Regions from separate parts of the Methylorubrum extorquens genome, predicted to be linked through region 3. Evidence: riboswitches for the same ligand, from Rfam matches in the RefSeq annotation. Region 3 holds a riboswitch; each other region holds the start of a gene.
What was found. A riboswitch is a leader RNA that binds a small molecule or an ion and turns the genes downstream of it on or off. The one in region 3 is predicted to bind cobalamin.

Region 1: it holds a riboswitch for cobalamin, as region 3 does, so the genes downstream of both, J2W78_RS20615 (TonB-dependent receptor plug domain-containing protein) here and J2W78_RS22815 (TonB-dependent siderophore receptor) in region 3, are expected to answer to the same signal.
Region 2: it holds a riboswitch for cobalamin, as region 3 does, so the genes downstream of both, J2W78_RS15845 (TonB-dependent receptor) here and J2W78_RS22815 (TonB-dependent siderophore receptor) in region 3, are expected to answer to the same signal.

The regions. Positions count from the first base shown of each region.
Region 1 is NZ_JALJXF010000001.1:4,417,008-4,422,708, reverse strand. It holds gene J2W78_RS20625 (FecCD family ABC transporter permease) at 1-43, opposite strand, end outside; gene J2W78_RS20620 (ABC transporter substrate-binding protein) at 40-885, opposite strand; gene J2W78_RS20615 (TonB-dependent receptor plug domain-containing protein) at 893-2,872, opposite strand; cobalamin riboswitch at 2,994-3,190, opposite strand; gene J2W78_RS20610 (NAD(P)/FAD-dependent oxidoreductase) at 3,475-4,368, opposite strand; gene J2W78_RS20605 (class I SAM-dependent methyltransferase) at 4,512-5,375, shown strand.
Region 2 is NZ_JALJXF010000001.1:3,351,313-3,357,013, forward strand. It holds gene ccmB (heme exporter protein CcmB) at 1-605, shown strand, start outside; gene J2W78_RS15835 (hypothetical protein) at 649-912, opposite strand; gene J2W78_RS15840 (hypothetical protein) at 1,047-1,466, opposite strand; gene J2W78_RS24755 (hypothetical protein) at 1,560-1,691, opposite strand; cobalamin riboswitch at 2,055-2,254, shown strand; gene J2W78_RS15845 (TonB-dependent receptor) at 2,376-4,619, shown strand; gene J2W78_RS15850 (hypothetical protein) at 4,783-5,073, shown strand; gene J2W78_RS15855 (hypothetical protein) at 5,227-5,565, shown strand; gene J2W78_RS15860 (hypothetical protein) at 5,608-5,701, shown strand, end outside.
Region 3 is NZ_JALJXF010000001.1:4,894,253-4,899,953, reverse strand. It holds gene J2W78_RS22820 (DUF1624 domain-containing protein) at 1-216, opposite strand, end outside; gene J2W78_RS22815 (TonB-dependent siderophore receptor) at 216-2,363, opposite strand; cobalamin riboswitch at 2,525-2,733, opposite strand; gene J2W78_RS22810 (tlde1 domain-containing protein) at 3,178-4,359, shown strand; gene J2W78_RS22805 (YybH family protein) at 4,496-4,879, opposite strand; gene J2W78_RS22800 (OsmC family protein) at 4,912-5,355, opposite strand; gene J2W78_RS22795 (PAS domain-containing protein) at 5,621-5,701, shown strand, end outside.

The DNA of each region.
Region 1 (5,701 bases), 480 kb from region 3:
GTCGCGAGACGGGATCGGCGATGGTCCGAACGGGCGCGTTCATGGCCGAGGCGCCCGCGCGTTCGCGGCGGCCGCCAGCTGCGCCACGACCTCGGCGACCTGAGGGCCCGGACAGGTCCAGAAGCGGTTCGGGATGGAGACGGTCCGACCCCTGCGCGCGAGAGCCCGGAAGACGGGATGGTGCAGAAGCGTGTCGGCGAGCGAAGGCATGCCCGGCGTTCCCTCGTCGGTCACGATCAGGTCGGCGTTCGCGAGCGCGGCGGCTTCGAGCGGCACCTGCCCGAACCGGTCGCGGCCCATCTCGGCAGCCATGTTCACGAGGCCGGCGGCGCGGATGAGCGCGTCGCCAAGGCCGCCGGGCGCGACCGTGAAGGCGTTCGGGCGCATGACGAGGGCCCGCAACGGCCGTGTCGATGGGGTAACCGACGCGAGCCTGGCATCGAGGTCTGCGACCAAGGCCTCCCCCCGCTCGGGGTGCCCGAGCGCTCGCGCGACCTGCCGGATCTGGGAACGCACGCCGTCGAGGTCGGTCGGCACGCCGAGTTCGAGCACGGGCGAGCCGACGCGCTTGAGCATGCCGACGGTCGCGCGCGTCGTGAAGGCGCCCGCGATGACGAGGTCTGGCCGGAGCGCGACAACCTCCTCGGTAAGGCCGCGCGTCACCGGAACTCCGGCGGCCTCGGCTGAGACCGTCGATCCGCGTGGGTCGCCGGCGAGATAGGTGACGGCCAGCACCTGGTCGCGGTCGGCGAGCCGCAGGACGAGCTCGTCCGCGCACAGGTTCATCGAGACCACGCGCACCGGCGCCTCGGCCATGCCGGCGGCCTGGGCCGCGGGCACGGCGGCCAGGACCGCCGACAGAAAGGTCACGGCTCGTGACGGCATCGTCACCTCAGAAGCTGGTCAGGCGCACGCCGCCGTAGACGGCGAGCCCCGGCCCGAGGAACCCCGTCGGATTCTCGTAGCGACGGTCGAACAGGTTATCGATGCGCCCGAACACGCTGACCGTCTCGCTGACATCGTAGTTGACCGCGAGGTTGACGAGGGTGAAGCCAGGGTTCTTCAGGCGTGGAACGGAGAAGTCCCGGTTGCCGTCGACGAAGGAACCGAGCACGATCACCGTGCCGCTGAAGCTCAGGCCCGGCGAAGGGTTCCAGAACGCCGTGGCGCTGCCCTTGTGTCGCGGTCGGCGCAGAAGCTCCTGGTTGGTGATCTCGTTCTTGGTGACCGTGTTGGTGTAATCGACGCGGCCCGACAGCGTCTCCGTGAACCGGACCGAGGCGAACGCCTCCGCACCGTAGGATACGGCCTTGCCGACGTTCTCGTTCGAGGTGAAGCTCGCGTTGGTGTTGATGAGGTTGGTGAAGTCGTTGCGGTAATAGGTGGCTCCGACCAGAACCCGGTCGCCGAGCGGCTGCTCGAAGCCCGCATCGTAGCCGAGGCTCTCCTCGGGCTTGAGGTTCGGGTTGGCGAAGAAGTTGAACGCCGGGAAGCTCTGGTAGAGTTGGCTCAGCGTCGGCGCCTTGAAGCCCGTCCCGACGCTGCCCTTCAGGCGCGTGTCCGTGAACGGCAAGATGTAACTCGGTGCGACCCGGAATGTGGTGGCCGGGCCGAACTGGTCGTTCTCGTCATGGCGGAGATTGGCGACGAGGAAGGCGCGGTTGAACGGCGTGAGCTGCACCTCGCCGTAACCCGCGGTGTTGCCGTTCCTCGCCCGCAAGGAGTCGGGAACGGAGCCCGGCGAGGTCGTGAACAGGCTCTCCTCGTCCCGCTGGGCGCCGAACAACACGATGTTGCCGGGTGAGAGCAGATAGTCGCCGCGATACTCAAAGCGTGTCCGTTCGCCCAAGCCCGTGGTCCCGTCGGGTGTCGCCAGCGGATCGAGAGGCCCCTGCTGCCGGTTGAACAGGTTCGAGTAGTTGATGGCGAGGATGTTGTGGAAGCCGGCGAACGGCGTCCACTCGGCCTCGTTGCGGGTGAAGATTTGCTGGACCGCCGCCTCGCTGCGGAAGGCCGCGGGTGCCGCCGGGAAGGTGCTGAAGTCGTCGCCGGTCAGCAGCAGCCGTGAGTTGATGAAGCGCGTGACCGAGTTGATGCGGAACGTGTCGGTGAACTGGTAGCCGAACTTCGCCGAGACGGTCTCGTTGTCGTAGAAGTTCGGATGGATCGGGCGCCCGAACGGCACGAGGTCGGGCGGCGTGACGGGGGTTGCGGCCGCCCGGAAATGGGCGACCGAGACCGAGTAGTCGAAGCCGTTCTCGGCACCGCTGATCCGACCCGACTGGTTGAAGGTCCCGAACGAGCCGCCCTCCAGGCGCAGCGACGCCCGCGCCGGCCCCTCGCCGCGCTTGGTCGTGAAGGAAATCACGCCGCCGATGGCGTCCGAGCCGTAGAGGCCGCTCTGGGGGCCGCGCAGCACCTCGATGCGCGCGAGGTCGTCCGTCAGGAGTTGGCCGAAGTCGAACGACCCGTTGCCGTTCGACGGGTCGGTCGCGTCGATGCCATCGATCAGCACCTTGGTGTGGTTGGAGTTGGCGCCTCGGATGAAGACGGAGGTCTGGCCGCCGGGACCACCCGTCTGAACGACGTTGAGGCCCGGCACCTGCTGGAGCGCGTCCGGCACGGTGCGGCGCTGCTGCTGTTCGAGTGTCCGCTCGGTCAGCACGGTCACGCTCGATCCCACCTGGGCGGTCGGTGTCGGCACGCCGGTCGCCGCGACCGAGATTTCGTCGAGGGTGGTCTCGACGCCGGCCGGGGCGGCAGCGAAGGGGGCGGCGGTTTGCTGGGCCGCGGCGGGAGCGCAGGCGAGGATGGGAAGGGCGCAGGACAAAGCCAGCGCTCCGCGAAGCGCGGATCGGCAGAGATGGGGCACGGCGACAGGGCCTCGGGCAACGGCAGTGGCACGTCACCGCGAACGAGGCCTCGGCGCTCGCGTCCCGATGGGATCACGCCGCTTCGACACCCGCCAGGACACCCCGCCCGACGCGTTTCGCGTGTGACCACGACTGACGGCAGGTCTCCTGGCTCGCGGGTCGCTGCCCTCTCACCGTCTTCCCGGGCGAGGCTGCCCAGTGACATGGTGGCGGAAGGCTCGCCGCTTACAGTTGCGGGGGCAGCCGCGGCATTGAGCTTTCGCCCTCACCGCGTTCCCTTTTGATCCCCGAGGGGAACCGTCAAGCGAGTGTTATTTCAGGGCCGCGCGTCGAGTCAATGAAATCGAAGCCCGGACTTCCTCCGTCTTCGTGCCGAACAGCATCCACCCGCTGAACGACGGCTTCGCGCCATTGGCGGACCTCTGCATCCGATCTCACGAAGGTCTGCTTACACAAGAAGAGTAGCCGCACGCATCGAAAGCTGCTGCCGCGGTGGATGGCGGCGCACACCACCCGGTCGCAGGAAGCGGTGCGAGACTCCTGGAGTTTGGCAACAGGCTTCGGGTGGGCAGCGGGGTTTAAGCGGCATCCACCGCCGCTCTCAAACCACCATCGATTGCTGGGCGAAGATGCCCGCCATCGCACCTTGCGATGATGCCTGGGTGACTGAGGGCATTCCGGGGGTGGCGAGGTCACCGGCGGCGTAGATGCCGGGCACGTTGGTTTCGCGGCGCTCGTCGACCTTGAGGGCGATGCCGCCGGGCGTGTCGACCGTGGCGAGGCCCAGTGTTTCATGCAGGCGTGCCGAGGGCTTGTTGCGAGGATGCGCGAACAGGATGTCGACCGGGACATGGAGGCCGGTGTCGACAATGACGCCGGCAGCATCGCCCCCGTGATTCACGACCTCGACGATCCGGCCATCCACGACAGGTACGTTGCGGCTCGCCAGACTGGCGCGGATGTCGGGCTTGATGTCGTGACCGTCGGCGAAGAGCGTCAACGTGTCGGTCCAATCGCGATACAGCTTGGCAAAGTTGTTCGACTGGGGCCCGGACCAGACAAGGCCCCAGTGCCGGCCCGCGACCTCGAAGCCGTCGCAATAGGGGCATGGCACGATGGACTTGCCCCAGCCTTCGGCAAAGCCCGGGACAGCGGGCATTTGATCGGCGACGCCATAGCTCAGGATCAGGCGGCGCGCCCCGAGGCTTTCGCCATCGCCGGTCAGGACGGAAAAATCGTCGATGGCTCCGGAAACGCTGTCGGCCCGCGCGCTGACCAGCCTGATCGTGGGGTAGCGCGCCAACTGCCGGCGCGCCTCGGCCAGGATGTCCGATGGTGGCTTGTGGTCGTGGCCGAGCAGGCCGTGCGAATGGCCAGCGAAGCGGTTACGCGGCAGGCCGGTGTCGAGAACGGTGACCTTGCGGCGGGCACGGCCGAGCTGCAGGGCGCCGGCGAGGCCGGCAAAGCTGCCGCCGATGATGATCACATCATCCATGGTGATGAGCTCCGCGTCGCGAATGGCGGGGGGGCCAAGTCTGGCGCGCGACCGCTTCGGCGGCCTTCCCCTTTGGCTTGCGTTCGCCGACTTTATAAGAATATAAATTTTGAACGCAATTTATTTTTCGAGAAGGGTTTGACATGGCGGAGCGAGATGCCGTTCAGGCCGCCGATTGGAAGGGTCAGGACGGGGGGCGCTGGGTCGCTTACCAAGCCCGGCTCGAAGCCATGCTGGCTCCGTTCGGTAAGGCCGCTCTCGAAGCCGCCGCGCCCGCGGCGGGCGAGCACGTGCTCGACGTCGGCTGCGGCGCTGGCGCATCGAGTTTCGCTCTGGCCGCCCGTGTCGGCGCGAAGGGGCACGTGCTGGGCGTGGACATATCCGAACCGCTGATCGGCAGAGCTCGCGCCCTCGCGCCAAGGGATATGCCGGCCATGTTCCAGCTGGCCGACGCCGGCAGCGTCGCGCTGCCCGAGGGCGCGTTCGACATCCTGTTCTCGCGGTTCGGGGTGATGTTCTTCGACGATCCGATAGGGACGTTCGAGCATCTGCGCCGCGCGCTCCGGCCGGGCGGCCGGGTCGCCTTCGTCTGTTGGCGCGGCGCGGCCGAGAACGATTGGGTGCGCCTCCCGATGAGCGCGATCAACGACATCGTCCCGCCGACTGCGCGGCCCGATCCCGAGGCACCTAGCCCTTTCGCGTTCGGCGACCGCGGGCGGGTGGAGCGCATCCTGTCGGCGGCCGGCTTCACCGATATCGATATCGCGCCCTTCGATGCTTCCGTCCCGTTCGGCGAGGGCGAGACGCGGGACGCGGCAATCGACGACGCGGTGGAGATGACGTTCGAGGTCGGCCCGCTGGCACGCGCACTCGCTGATCAGCCCGACGACATCCGCGCCCGCGCCTTGGCCGCGGTTCGTGCCGCCTTCGCGGGCCGCGCCAGCGAGCGGTCAGTGATGATGGACGCCGCCGCGTGGATCGTCACGGCGCGCAATCCGGCAAGCTGACTGGGGGGCACCAGGGAAGACGCCCCTCTCGATGGCTCGGCGTCAGCTATGGGAACGGGGTGGGCACGGTCAGTCCGTCGTTCACCCCGTTCGCGCTTGCCCTGCGCCAGGACCAGCGTTCCTCGGCAGGCATCGATCCCCTGCGTTGAGGTGGTCGGGCCGGACGCCTCGTACAGACGCACGTTCATCCGCACCTGAATCGGCTTGATCTGGAGTTTCCGAGCGCCTCAGTGGCACTGAGCTTCGTTTCGACCACGAACAAGAGGCGCCGCAGAGGCAATTCAAGTCCGAGGACGGGTGCCCGCCTGTCGAACGTGAGCCTGACC
Region 2 (5,701 bases), 1.5 Mb from region 3:
CGGGCGCGCTGTCGCTCGTTTTCTTCCTGATGATCGTGGTGCTGGTGCCCTTCGCGCTGGGCCCCGACATGAACCTGCTGTCGCGGATCGGCCCCGCGATTCTCTGGCTGTCGGCAGTGCTTGCAACCCTGATCGGTCTCGACCGGTTGTTTCAGTCGGACGAGGAGGATGGCTCCCTCGACCTGATGACCGCCGCCGCGGTGCCGCTGGAGCTGGTGGTGCTGGCCAAGGTTCTGGCCTCCTGGCTCACCACTGGTCTGCCTCTGGCGCTCGCTTCTCCGCTGTTCGGCCTGCTGGTGGCACTCTCCCCGAAGGCCATGGGTGCCACGGCCCTGACGCTTGCCCTGGGCACGCCGGCCCTGGCCTTCATCGGCGCCGTCGGCGCGGCGTTGACCGCCACCATCCGTCGGGGCGGCCTGATCCTGGCCATTATCGTACTGCCGCTGATGGTGCCGACTCTGATCTTCGGGGTCTCAGCGGCCGAGGCTGCCGTGGGCGGCACGGTGCCGTTCACGACCCCGTTGACGGTGCTGGCCGCCTTGAGCCTGATCGCGGCGGTGGTCGGCACCCTGGCCGCCGCCGCCGCGCTACGCTGGTCGGAGTGACCCTGGCGCGGCGCTCGGGAGGCTGCGTCTCGGTTCGCCGGATCTACTTATCGCAGCCGATGCAGATCCCGGTGTCGATCTTGTCGTTCTTCTTCTCCATGGCGTTCTCGCGATCGGGATTTCCCGAGCCACGAGTCGCACCGCCCGCCCCGGGAGGCGGCATGGTCTGACCGACGGCCGAGGTGTTCGGTGCGTAGATGGTCGAGGTCGGACCACCACCGGTACCGGTCTGCGCCGGCCCTTGGGCGGCAGCGGATGTGGCGAGGGCCGCGACCAGAACCGCGGCAAACGAGAGACGTGTGATCATCGGCAAACTCCCTTGGAGCTGGAACGCACTAGACCCCTGAGGGTTCATGCCGATCCACCGCCGGAAGCTGGCTCACTATCGGTTCTCGCGAGCACCGTTCTATCAAGATCAAGCTCGGCAGCGCTTCTCCGGATTCAGTCAGGCCAGCAGATCGTCGCTTCGCGCAGTCCCATCAGATGGGCTTCGCCGAGCCCGAACGAAGGAGAGGCATCGAACACCTCGCCCGCCACGCTCACCTCGCAGGCTTCGCCGAGAGCGCCACCGGCGCACAGTTCGAGGGCACGTGTGCGGCCTTGCGTCTCCGCGGCCGCGATCCGGATCAGAAGCTTGCCGGCCAAGCGGATATTGCCCGCTGCATCCTCCGGCAACAGGCCGATGCAGGTGATCTCGTCGTCGGTCGCGTGGACGAGGTGGCAATGATCGAGCGTGACGCGTTCACCGACATGGTGACGGGCCGCGGCGGCGAAGGCCGCTGCGTCCGCATGCGCTTCGAATGCGTGAGCGCCGCTCGGGAGCAGAAGGCCGCTCAGGATGAAAACGCATTCGACTCGCATGGAGAACCCCACCGCACGATTGTGACCGCGCAAACTTCGCAATTTGCAGGCCGAAATCGATCAGGGGACGGCGCATTCCGGGAATCGGCGATGTCAGCGGGTCTGTCCGGTCTCGGGAGCGTGGGTGTTCTGGCTGTCGGTCGGGCCGGTCAGCGTGAAGGCGAAGACGACTAGCCCCGCAAGGATCATCAGCGCGACGGGGAACACGAACATCCAACGGGGCATATCTGGCATCCATGAGCGGGCATTCGGAGCACCGAAACCCTTGGGCAGCCGAATGGCTCCGCCTGAGCTGATGAGATCGGAGCCGAACATATGCGACAAATGCATGCCCGATCCGACGCGTCGGCGATTGCTTTGTGCACTGCAACCTGAGAAATCATGGCCATGCCGGATCGCGATGGCGTCGCGGTCCTGCAGCCCTTCTTGGGCGTTTCCTCCCTAGACTTCGGGCCGTCCTTCGGGGCGGCCTTTTTTCTTTTTGGCTGCCATGCGCCCCTGCGCACAGGCCCGATCCGCGATTGTGGATCGCCCCTCGCAACGGGGCACCCCGGGCGACGGGCGCATTGACCGATGCGCAGCCTTGGCGATAGCTTGACCGTTGACGGTTCCCGCAAGGGATCAAAAGGGAACGCGGTGGAGGGCTTTCGAGCCAGATCCCGCGGCTGCCCCCGCAACTGTGAGCGGAGAGCCCTCCATCACCACGTCACTGGGCATGCCTCGCCTGGGAAGACGATGGGGGACAACGACCCGTGAGCCAGGAGACCTGCCGTCAGCCGTGGTCACACGCGAGCCATGCCGGGCGGGGTGTCCCAGCAGGTGTCGAGACGCTGAAGGCTCGTGGCCCGCAGCGGATCGGCCTCGGTCGCGGTGACGTGCCACCGTTGCTGCCGAGGCCTCGTTTCCATCATGTCCCCCCTTCACCGCCGCTCCTGCGGCTGGTCTCTTCTGTCCGCCGTCGCCGCCCTCCCGCTCACACTGTCCGGCCCGGTTCGGGCTCAGGCACTGCTGACGCATCTCGATGAGATCGCGGTGCAAGGCGGTACCGGGATCGGCTTGCCCGCCAACGCGCCGGCCGACGCCGTCGGAGCGGAGGCCGCCGCGGCCCTGCGGACGCCGAGTCTGACGCAGTCCTCGCCCGTCGGCCTCAACCTGCGCACGCCATCGCGCTCGGCGAGCCGTCTCGGTCTCACGCCGCTGGAAACACCGGCAAGCCTCGACATCATCTCGGGCGAGACGATCCGTCTGCGCGGTCAGACCAGCGTGCTGGAAGCCGTGTCGCAGAACGGCACCGGCATCACGGCCTTCGGCTCGCCGGGCAATGGACTCGGCTTCTTCACCGCCCGCGGCTTTGCCGGTCAGAATTCGATCCAGACGCTGTTCGACGGCACCCGGCTCTACGTCGGCGCCAACACCGTTACCTTCCCGTTCGACACGTGGAACGTGGAACGGATCGAGGTGCTGCGCGGGCCGGCCTCGGTTCTCTACGGGGACGGGGCCATCGGCGGCATCGTCAACGTCGTCTCGAAGAAGCCGCTGTTCACGCCGCTCAACGTCGCGCGCTTCGGTCTCGGTGAGGACGGCATCGCCCGCGCGGCGGTCGACTCGACCGGGCCGATCGGCGAGTCGCTCGCCTACCGCCTCAATGTCAGCGGCAACCGTGCCGACGGCTGGATCACGCCGGAGGGCGACTTCCGCAACCTCGCGGTCTCGGGCGCACTGACGCTCCAGGCGAATCCGGATCTGGCCTTCACGCTCAGCCACGATCTCGGCTACCAGGAGCCCACCCGCTACTGGGGCTCGCCGCTGGTGAACGGGCGTGTCCCCGACGCCATCCGCTTCAACAACTACAACGTCCGCGATTCGAAGATCGCCTGGACCGACAACTGGACGCAGTTCCGGACGGAGTGGACCCCCTCGGCCGACGTGACGGTGCGCAACACCGCCTACCGCCTTCAAAGCCGCCGGCATTGGCGCGACGTCGAGCAGTACCGCTTCAACCCGACAACCGGCCTCGTCGACCGCTCCGACTATCTTGAAATCTACCACAGCCAGGAACAGGTCGGGAATCGGTTCGACGCGACCTTCCGCGGTTCCCTTTTCGGGTTAGCCAACACGTTCTCGGCCGGCTTCGACGTGAACCACGTGAGCTTCCGGCACACCAACAACTTCACCTTCTCCGAAACGCCGACGAGCGTGCCCCTGAACAACTACGATCCCGGCTTCTTCCCGCCGGAAGGGCGGGCGAGCCCGGCCTACGCCACGCGCACGAACCAAGCTTCGGTCTTCGCCGAGGATCGGCTTTTCCTGACCGACCGGTTGTCGTTCCTCACCGGCGTGCGCTTCGATGCGCCGCGTCTGTACCGGGAGGATCTGCGCAGCGGCGCGACCTTCGAGCGCTCGTTCCGCGCCCTCGGCTACCGCTTCGCGCTGCTCTACGAGCCGACGCCGGACACATCGCTCTATGCGCAATACGCCACCGCGACGGATCCGGTGAACAGCCTGATCACTCTCTCGCAATCGCTGGCCGGCTTCGAACTCTCGACTGGCCGTCAGGTCGAGGTCGGCGCCAAGGGCCTCGTTTTCGGCGGCGCCGTCGAGTGGACGCTGGCCGGCTACCGCATCGTCAAGGACAACCTGATCTCGGCGGTTCCGGGCCAGCCGACGGTCTCGACGCAGGTCGGCCAGCAATCCTCCCTCGGCGCGGAGGCCGCGCTGTCGTGGCTCCCCGCCCCCGGCTGGCGCATCGATGCCAACCTCGCCTTGCTTCACGCCCAGTACGACGACTTCACCCAGAATGTCGGTGGGGTTGCCGTCTCCTATGCCGGCAATCAGCCGATCAACGTGCCGGAGCAGGTGGCTAACCTCTGGGTCAACTGGGCCTTCGCCCGCGATTGGGAGGGGCGCGTCGGCCTCCAGCATGTCGGCGAAGTCTTTTCCGATTTCGGCAACACCGCGCGGCGGCCGGCCTACACGCTGGTCAATCTCGGCCTCGACCATCAGGTCACCGCCGGCTCCCGCCTGTCTCTGCGGGTCTTCAACCTGCTCGATACGATCTACGCGGTCGATGGCAGCGCCGTGAACGGCGTCGGCACCGCCTGGGTGCTGGGGCGCCCGCGCTCGCTGGAGGTCGCCTACACGATCGCGTGGTGAACGACGCGCCGGGACGCTCGAGCAAGGACGCCTGCGCGTGTCGTCACCACGCCGCAGGCTCCACCGGGAAACCAGACGGCCGATGGGGGACTTGCCTTGCGGATGGTTGATCCTTCGCACGCCTTCGGGATGCGAAGGGTTCGTTTCGTTCAGGAGTTCCTCGATGCACCGCATCGCTCTCACCGTCACCGTTCTGAGCTGCCTCGGCTCTGGGGCAGCCATCGCTCAGGCGCGCCCCCCGGGCATCCCTGGCGGCCCGTTCCCGCCGGGCACGATCATCCAGCGCCAGACCAACACGACGGGCAACACCGTTGATTACGTCATCGCGCCGGGCGCCACGGGGGCCGACACCATCACCACCAATTCGGCGGCCGGCGGCAATGCCGGCCAGCCGGAGCGTGCCATCCCGCAGGGCAGCGCGGGTGGCGGAAGCGGGGGCGGTAGCTCGCGCTAAGGACCTGCTCGGCGCCGACGATGCCCCCGGACGCGCCGGGCCAGCTATCACCGCAGATAAGTCTCTGAGAAATCGCTTAATTTCGTCGCGCACGCGAGGCCCGATGCAACGTCGGCCAACGCCGTCGCGTTGGGCCCCCGGTCGGTCGGTACCGTGTCCGACGCCATGAGATGGAGCGCGACGATGGGCCGGGCGGCAGCAATGGGTGTTGTGGCGGCGCTGACTCTTTTCAGCCCGTCGCTGGCGGCAGCCCGGCTGAAGATGGACGACAAAGCATCGCTGTGGCCGCGCGCCGGAGCGAGTGAGAAGATCGACTTCACCAACCGTGTCGGCAAATCGATGAGCACGCTCTCGCCGGATCTCGACAGCGGCTATTTCATGCGCTGTCTGGAGGAGGTGGCCAACATCGGCGACACCAAGGATCTCACGCTGAGTGACATGGTGCGAACCTGCGTCTCGCTGCAGAGCAGCCGGTCCGGCGCCGCAGAATGAGGAAGCGCTCGTCCAAGAACGACGAAAAGGCCCGATCCGCCGTTGATCGAGCGCACATACAAAGCGGCAAGCAGGAAATTGGTGCCGCATGCGGCGAAAGTGAAGGCCAAGGCTAGGGCTGCGGTCACCTTCGGCG
Region 3 (5,701 bases):
GGCGGCCCGCGTCAGGAACAGGCCCGGCGGCGTGGCCGCGAGGTTCACCGGGTCGCTCACTTGGGCGTGCAGGTAGAAGAACTCGCGCACGTGATCGACCAGCATCAGCAGCATCACGAGCCCGCGCAGGGCATCGATGGCGCCGATCCGGCGGCGCGGAACCACAGCCTCCGGTGCCGCGGCCTCCGGTGCCGCGGCCTCCTGCCGAGCCGGCATCAGAACCGCACCGTCATCGTTCCGGTGAAGCGCCGGGGCGCGCCGGGATAGACCCGGAAGCGGTTCAGGGAACTCTCGTAATACTCGGTGTCGAACACGTTCTCGATGTTCAACCCGAAGCGGAAATTCTCGTAGCGGTAATAGGCGAGCGCATCGACCGCGATGTAGGCCGGCAGGGAGAAGCTGTTGACGGCGTCCGCCGCCCGCTCGCCGACGCCGCGCACGCCGCCGCCGAGCCCGAGCCCCTTCCACGGGCCGGCCTGCACCTCGTGGACCGCGAGCAGGCTGCCCGAATGGCGCGGGACGTTGATGAGCGGCGTGCCGACCCGCAGGGTCGGATCTTCGGTGACCACGGCCTCCGCATAGACGTAGCCCGCCAGCAGCTTGATCTCCGGCGTGATCTGGCCGGCAGCGGTCAGCTCGAAGCCCTGGCTGCGCACTCCGCCGACCGCCACGGAGGAGCCGCTTCCGTTGGCTTCCGGCGTCAACACGTTCTCCCGGTCGATCCGGAAGGCCGTGCCGGTGAGCGCCAGAGCACCGCCATAGAGGTCGAGCTTGGCCCCGACCTCGTAGCCGATGCCGGTCTCCGGCGCGAACGGCCCGGAGGCGGCGACGGCGGCGGCATCGGGACCGATATTGGGCCGGAAGCTCGTGCCGACATTGGCGTAGAGGGAGAGTTCGGGCAGCGGCTGGTAGACGAGGCCGGCCCGCGGGGTTGCCGCGAAATAGGTCTGATCGACCTGGGAGCGCGGAATGCGCTCGCGGAACGACTGCTCGAAGAAGTCGAAGCGTACGCCGAGCAGCGCCTTCCATTCGGGCGTGAGGACGATCTGGTCCTGCGCGTAGAGGGCGGTGTTGGTGATCCGTTCGAGGTTGTTGCGTGGGATGGTGATCGGCGGCAGCGGCTGGCCGTAGCGCGGATCGTAGATGTCGATGGCGTAGGGGCTCGTGCGGAAGTTCGAGCGCAGGTAGAGCACGCGGCTATCGGTGCTCTCGCGCTCGAAGCCGAGCAGCATGGTGTGGCCGATGCCGGCGGTGTCGAAGCGCCCGACCACCTCGGCTTGGCCGATCGCCGTGTCCCAGCGGTAATCGCGCACGTTGCGGTCGCGCGAGACGGTGCGGTTGTCGGCCGCGATCGCGCGGATCTCGGCGGATTCGCCCTCCAGCGTGCCGGTGTTGAAGTGGGTGGCGAGCCGCATCTGCCAATCGGCGTTGAAGCGGTGATCGACGCGGACCTGCATCGTGTTGTTGGTCTGATAGGTGCTCTGGCCCGGCTCGCCGAGGAACCGCGAGATCGGCAAGAGCCCAAGCCGCCCGTTGAGGGCGATGACGCCGCGGTCGAACACGATGCGGTTGCGCAGAAACTCCGTCTCGACGGTGATCCGCGTGTCCGGGGTGATCTGCCAGCTCAGGACGGGCGCGACGAGCAGCCGGTCGCTGTCGACGAAATCGCGGAAGCTGCCCTGGCGGCCGGCGGCGAGGTTGAAGCGGTAGGCGAGCGTGCCCTCCTCGTTCAGCGCGCCGCCGGTATCGACCGTGCCGCGGAACTGCCCGAACGAGTCCCACAACCCGCCCATCTCGACGAAGCGCTCGACGGTTGGCTGCTTGGTGATGATGTTGACGAGCCCGCCCGGATCGCTGCGCCCGAACAGCCCGCCGCCGGGGCCTTTGAGCACCTCGACGCGCTCGACGTTCTGGGCGTCGGGCGGGGGCGGCGTGCCGCGGTTGAGCGGAAAGCCGTTCTTGTAGATCTCGGAGGTGGTGACGCCGCGGATGGCGTAGCTGAACACGGACAGGCCGCCGAAATTGTTCTGCTGCGCCACGCCCGGCGTATAGTTGAAGACCCGATCGACACGGGTGGCGGCGAGATCCGTGATGACCTCGCGCGGGGCGACCGTGACGATTTGGGGCACGTCGCGCTGGGGCGTATCGGTCTTGGTGCTGCTCACCGCGCGGTCGACGCGGTAGCCCGGCGTCGGCCCGATCAGGCCGATCGTGCCGGCCGCCGCCGTCCGCCCATCGGGCGCGCCGTTGCCGACGCCCCGGCTCCGGCTTTCGCCTTCGACCGCAAGCTCCTCCAGGGTGACCGATTCCTGCGCCCGCGCCTCCGGGACGGTCAGGCCGGCGCAGAGCAGCGCGGCGAGCATCCAATGCGGGCGCCGGATCGGGACGTCGATGGCGTTGAGGCTCGTCCGAACTGTCACAAGGCGCGCTCTGGCTGTTCGGACGCGCGCCCGAGCGGGTGCCCGCCGGGAGCGCAGGGAACGCTCCCACCGATCAGGCACGCCGCCGGAGCACCCCGCCCGGGGGACATCGTCGCGCCAAGGCAGGTCTCCTGGCTCACGGGTCAGCGCCCCCATCTCGGCCTTCCCGGTGCAGGGCACCAGTGACCGTCGGCGACGGAGGCTCGCCGCTCACAGTTGCGGGGGCAGCTTCGGCCTCGCCCGGACGGGCTTACCGAATTCCCTCTTAGCCCTCGGACATGCATCCGGGGGAACCTTGGCCGCAGCAACTTCGCTGCGATGCGGCGCAGGGTCAACATGCCGAACAATGAAATGTAACAACATCACACAGTCTGTGGCCCGCAGAGCACAAGGGTCCAGCAGCAAGTCGCGTGGCGGGTGCGCTTTCTTCATCGGCTCGAACGCGAGGACACGAGCCAATAGCGACGGTCCGATCGGCCTCGTTGTCGGCTGTCGATCGCGAATTAGCGGTGGGTCGAGAGGCCGGCCCCTCACCGCCTCGTGGCGCGCACCAGCCATCGAGAAGATGCATCGAACGATTTTCGAAGGACGGGACCGAGCTTTAGGCAAGATTAACCAAGATCCCGTTCAATGACGAAGGCTTAAGGTTGATCCTTCCCTAATCGGCGAAGCCATCTCGTTTGTCATTCTGGCACAGATAGGCCGGGGATGACGGCGCGAGGCCGTGTGGGATCCGCGTTGTCGAGTACCGCCCGCAATGGACATCGCTGAGCTCGTCCAGAGCCGCTCCGCCCGGCCCGTCATCCGCCGCCGCCGGCGCCCGCCTGTCGCGGCGCTCGCGTTGACCGCCCTCGGCGGTCTCGCGGTCGCCGGGATGCTGCAACCGCAGGATCGGGCCGCGCCTGCCCCCGTGGAAACCGCGCAGGTCTCGGGCGAGACCGAAGGGGCGGAGACCGTGCAGGCCGCGCCCGGCGCGCTGGCCTGGATGCTCGATCCCACCCCCGTTCTCGACACCGCGTCACGCGGCTTCGTCCCGCGGACCCCGCAGGCTTCCGCCTTCCGGGCGCCGCCCGCCTCGGAGCCTTCCGCGCCGGAGCCGGCCCCGACCCTGGCCGCCCTCCCCGCGGACCAAGCCGCCGACGCCGCGCCCGCAGTCACGCCGCGCCCGGCTGCGCCGACGGCCCGCCTCGCCCTCACGGTGCCACTGCCGGTGCGGCGGCCCGACGAATTCCGCTACGAGCCGCGCATGCAGACCGCCCGGGCGGCGACGCCTCGGATCGCCACGGCATCCGCGGCGCGCGCCTCCACCGAGCCGACCCGCAGCGTGTTCAGCGCCGCCGTTACCGACAACCGCAACTTCCTCGAGAAGATGTTCGATCTGCCGGGCTCGGCGCCCGCGCCTGCCTCTGCCTCGGACAAGGCGATGGCCTATGCCGGGCTCGACAGCGGAGCGGTCGATTCGGCGGCGCGGCGGCGCGTCGTGCCCGGCCCGGTCTCCGAGCCGGGGGTCGCCGTCTACGATATCAGCGCCGCCACCGTAACGCTGCCGAGCGGCGAGGTGCTGGAGGCCCATTCCGGCCTCGGCGTCGCCCAGGACAACCCGGACCACGTCCATGTCCGGATGCGCGGCGCCACCCCGCCCGGCGTCTACGATCTGCGGGAGCGCGAGGCCCTGTTCCACGGGGTGCGGGCGATCCGCCTCAACCCGGTCGGCGGCTCGGCCGCCATCCACGGGCGCGACGGCATCCTCGCCCACACCTACATGCTGGGCCCGAGCGGCGCCTCGAACGGCTGCGTCGTGTTCCGGAACTACACCCGCTTCCTCCAGGCGTATCTCAGCGGGCAGGTCCGGCGTCTGGTCGTGGTGCCCGGCACCGCCCCCGGCGTCTTCGCGGGCCGGCGCACCGCCACGCCGCGCCGCTCGGCCTCCGCGGACTAGCGGGTTTCCAAAAGGGATCATCCCTTTGGCGGGATACCGGGGCTGAGCCCCGGCTTCCCATCAACCAGGGCTCTGTCCTGGACCCGCGAAAGGCCTCGTCCTTTCGAAACCTCTGACTTGGGGCTCGGTGAGCCCGTCAGCCTTTGGCGACGGGCTTGAGCTTGAGTTGGTCGATGGCCCAGCGCCACGTTCCGTCCGATTGCCGGCGGGCCGACTCGACCGAAAGCGCTCCGTTCGGCAGCCGCGCGAAGGTCAGCGCGAGGTCGCCGTTGCGGATCGCCGGCAGGGTCTCGGGTTCGGGAAAGTCCGACTTGCGCGCGAGCAGATCCGTGTAGAAGCGGCGGATCTCGTCGTGGCCGGTGGCCACGATGTCGCCCGCGGCCACCACGGCCTGCGGCTCGTACAGGGCGACCAGCCCCTCCGCATCGCCGGCATTGGCCCGCTCGTGGAAGAGCCGGGCCAGATCCTCCGGCTCGCGTGCCACCTCCATCTGCGTCACGTCCCGCTGCGTCTCGCTCATCGGTCGTTCCTCCCTGTCTGTTTCAGGCCTATCTATTTCAGGCGGTTGCCCTGCCCGTCGCGCACCGCGACCGCCACCGGAACACCGGCCTTGACGCTCTCGGACACGGTGCAGAACTGCTCGAACTGAGCGAGCACCCGGTCGAGCCGATCCATCGACGCGGCGGGCGCGCCGAGCGCGATATCGACCTCGATCCCGACGAGGCGCAGGCGGCCTTCCGCGTTGCGGGCCACGCGCCCGATCGCCTCGGCACTCACGCCGCCGCCCTCCTGCCGGTACTTGCCCAGCGCGAAGGCGAGGCTCGCGCAAAGGCAGTTGCTCACGGCGGCGATCAGCACCTGCTCCGGTGAGGGGCCGGTGCCGCCACCGATCGGTTCCGGCTCGTCCGTCAGCAGTGGAACGAAGCTCTCGCCGAAATCGATCCGGAAGGCATAAGCCTCGATCTGCCGGATCCGAATGCTGTGCTTGCCCGACATCGCAGCCTCCTCACCTGCCTATCAACCCGCCGCTGCACGATCTCGTTCGAGCGCCGCAGTGTGCCTTGACCTAAGATTCGTATCTGGTATACCAAATGCCAATAGCGAGCTACCGGAAAGAGCGACCTCGATCCGGAAGGCCCGAGACCCGGGAAGCCAAGGAGGCAACGCCTGCCATGACCGAACGCGGCATACTCGACAGACATCGCGGCTCTCTGCTCACGGCGCGGCCTCACGGCTAGCCGGCAGCGGAAGGGGGCAACGGATGGCCCAATCGCAGACCTTCGACACGTCCGGGCTCGTCGCGGCAATCGGCGACGCGGTGGTGATCTCCGACGCGGACGGG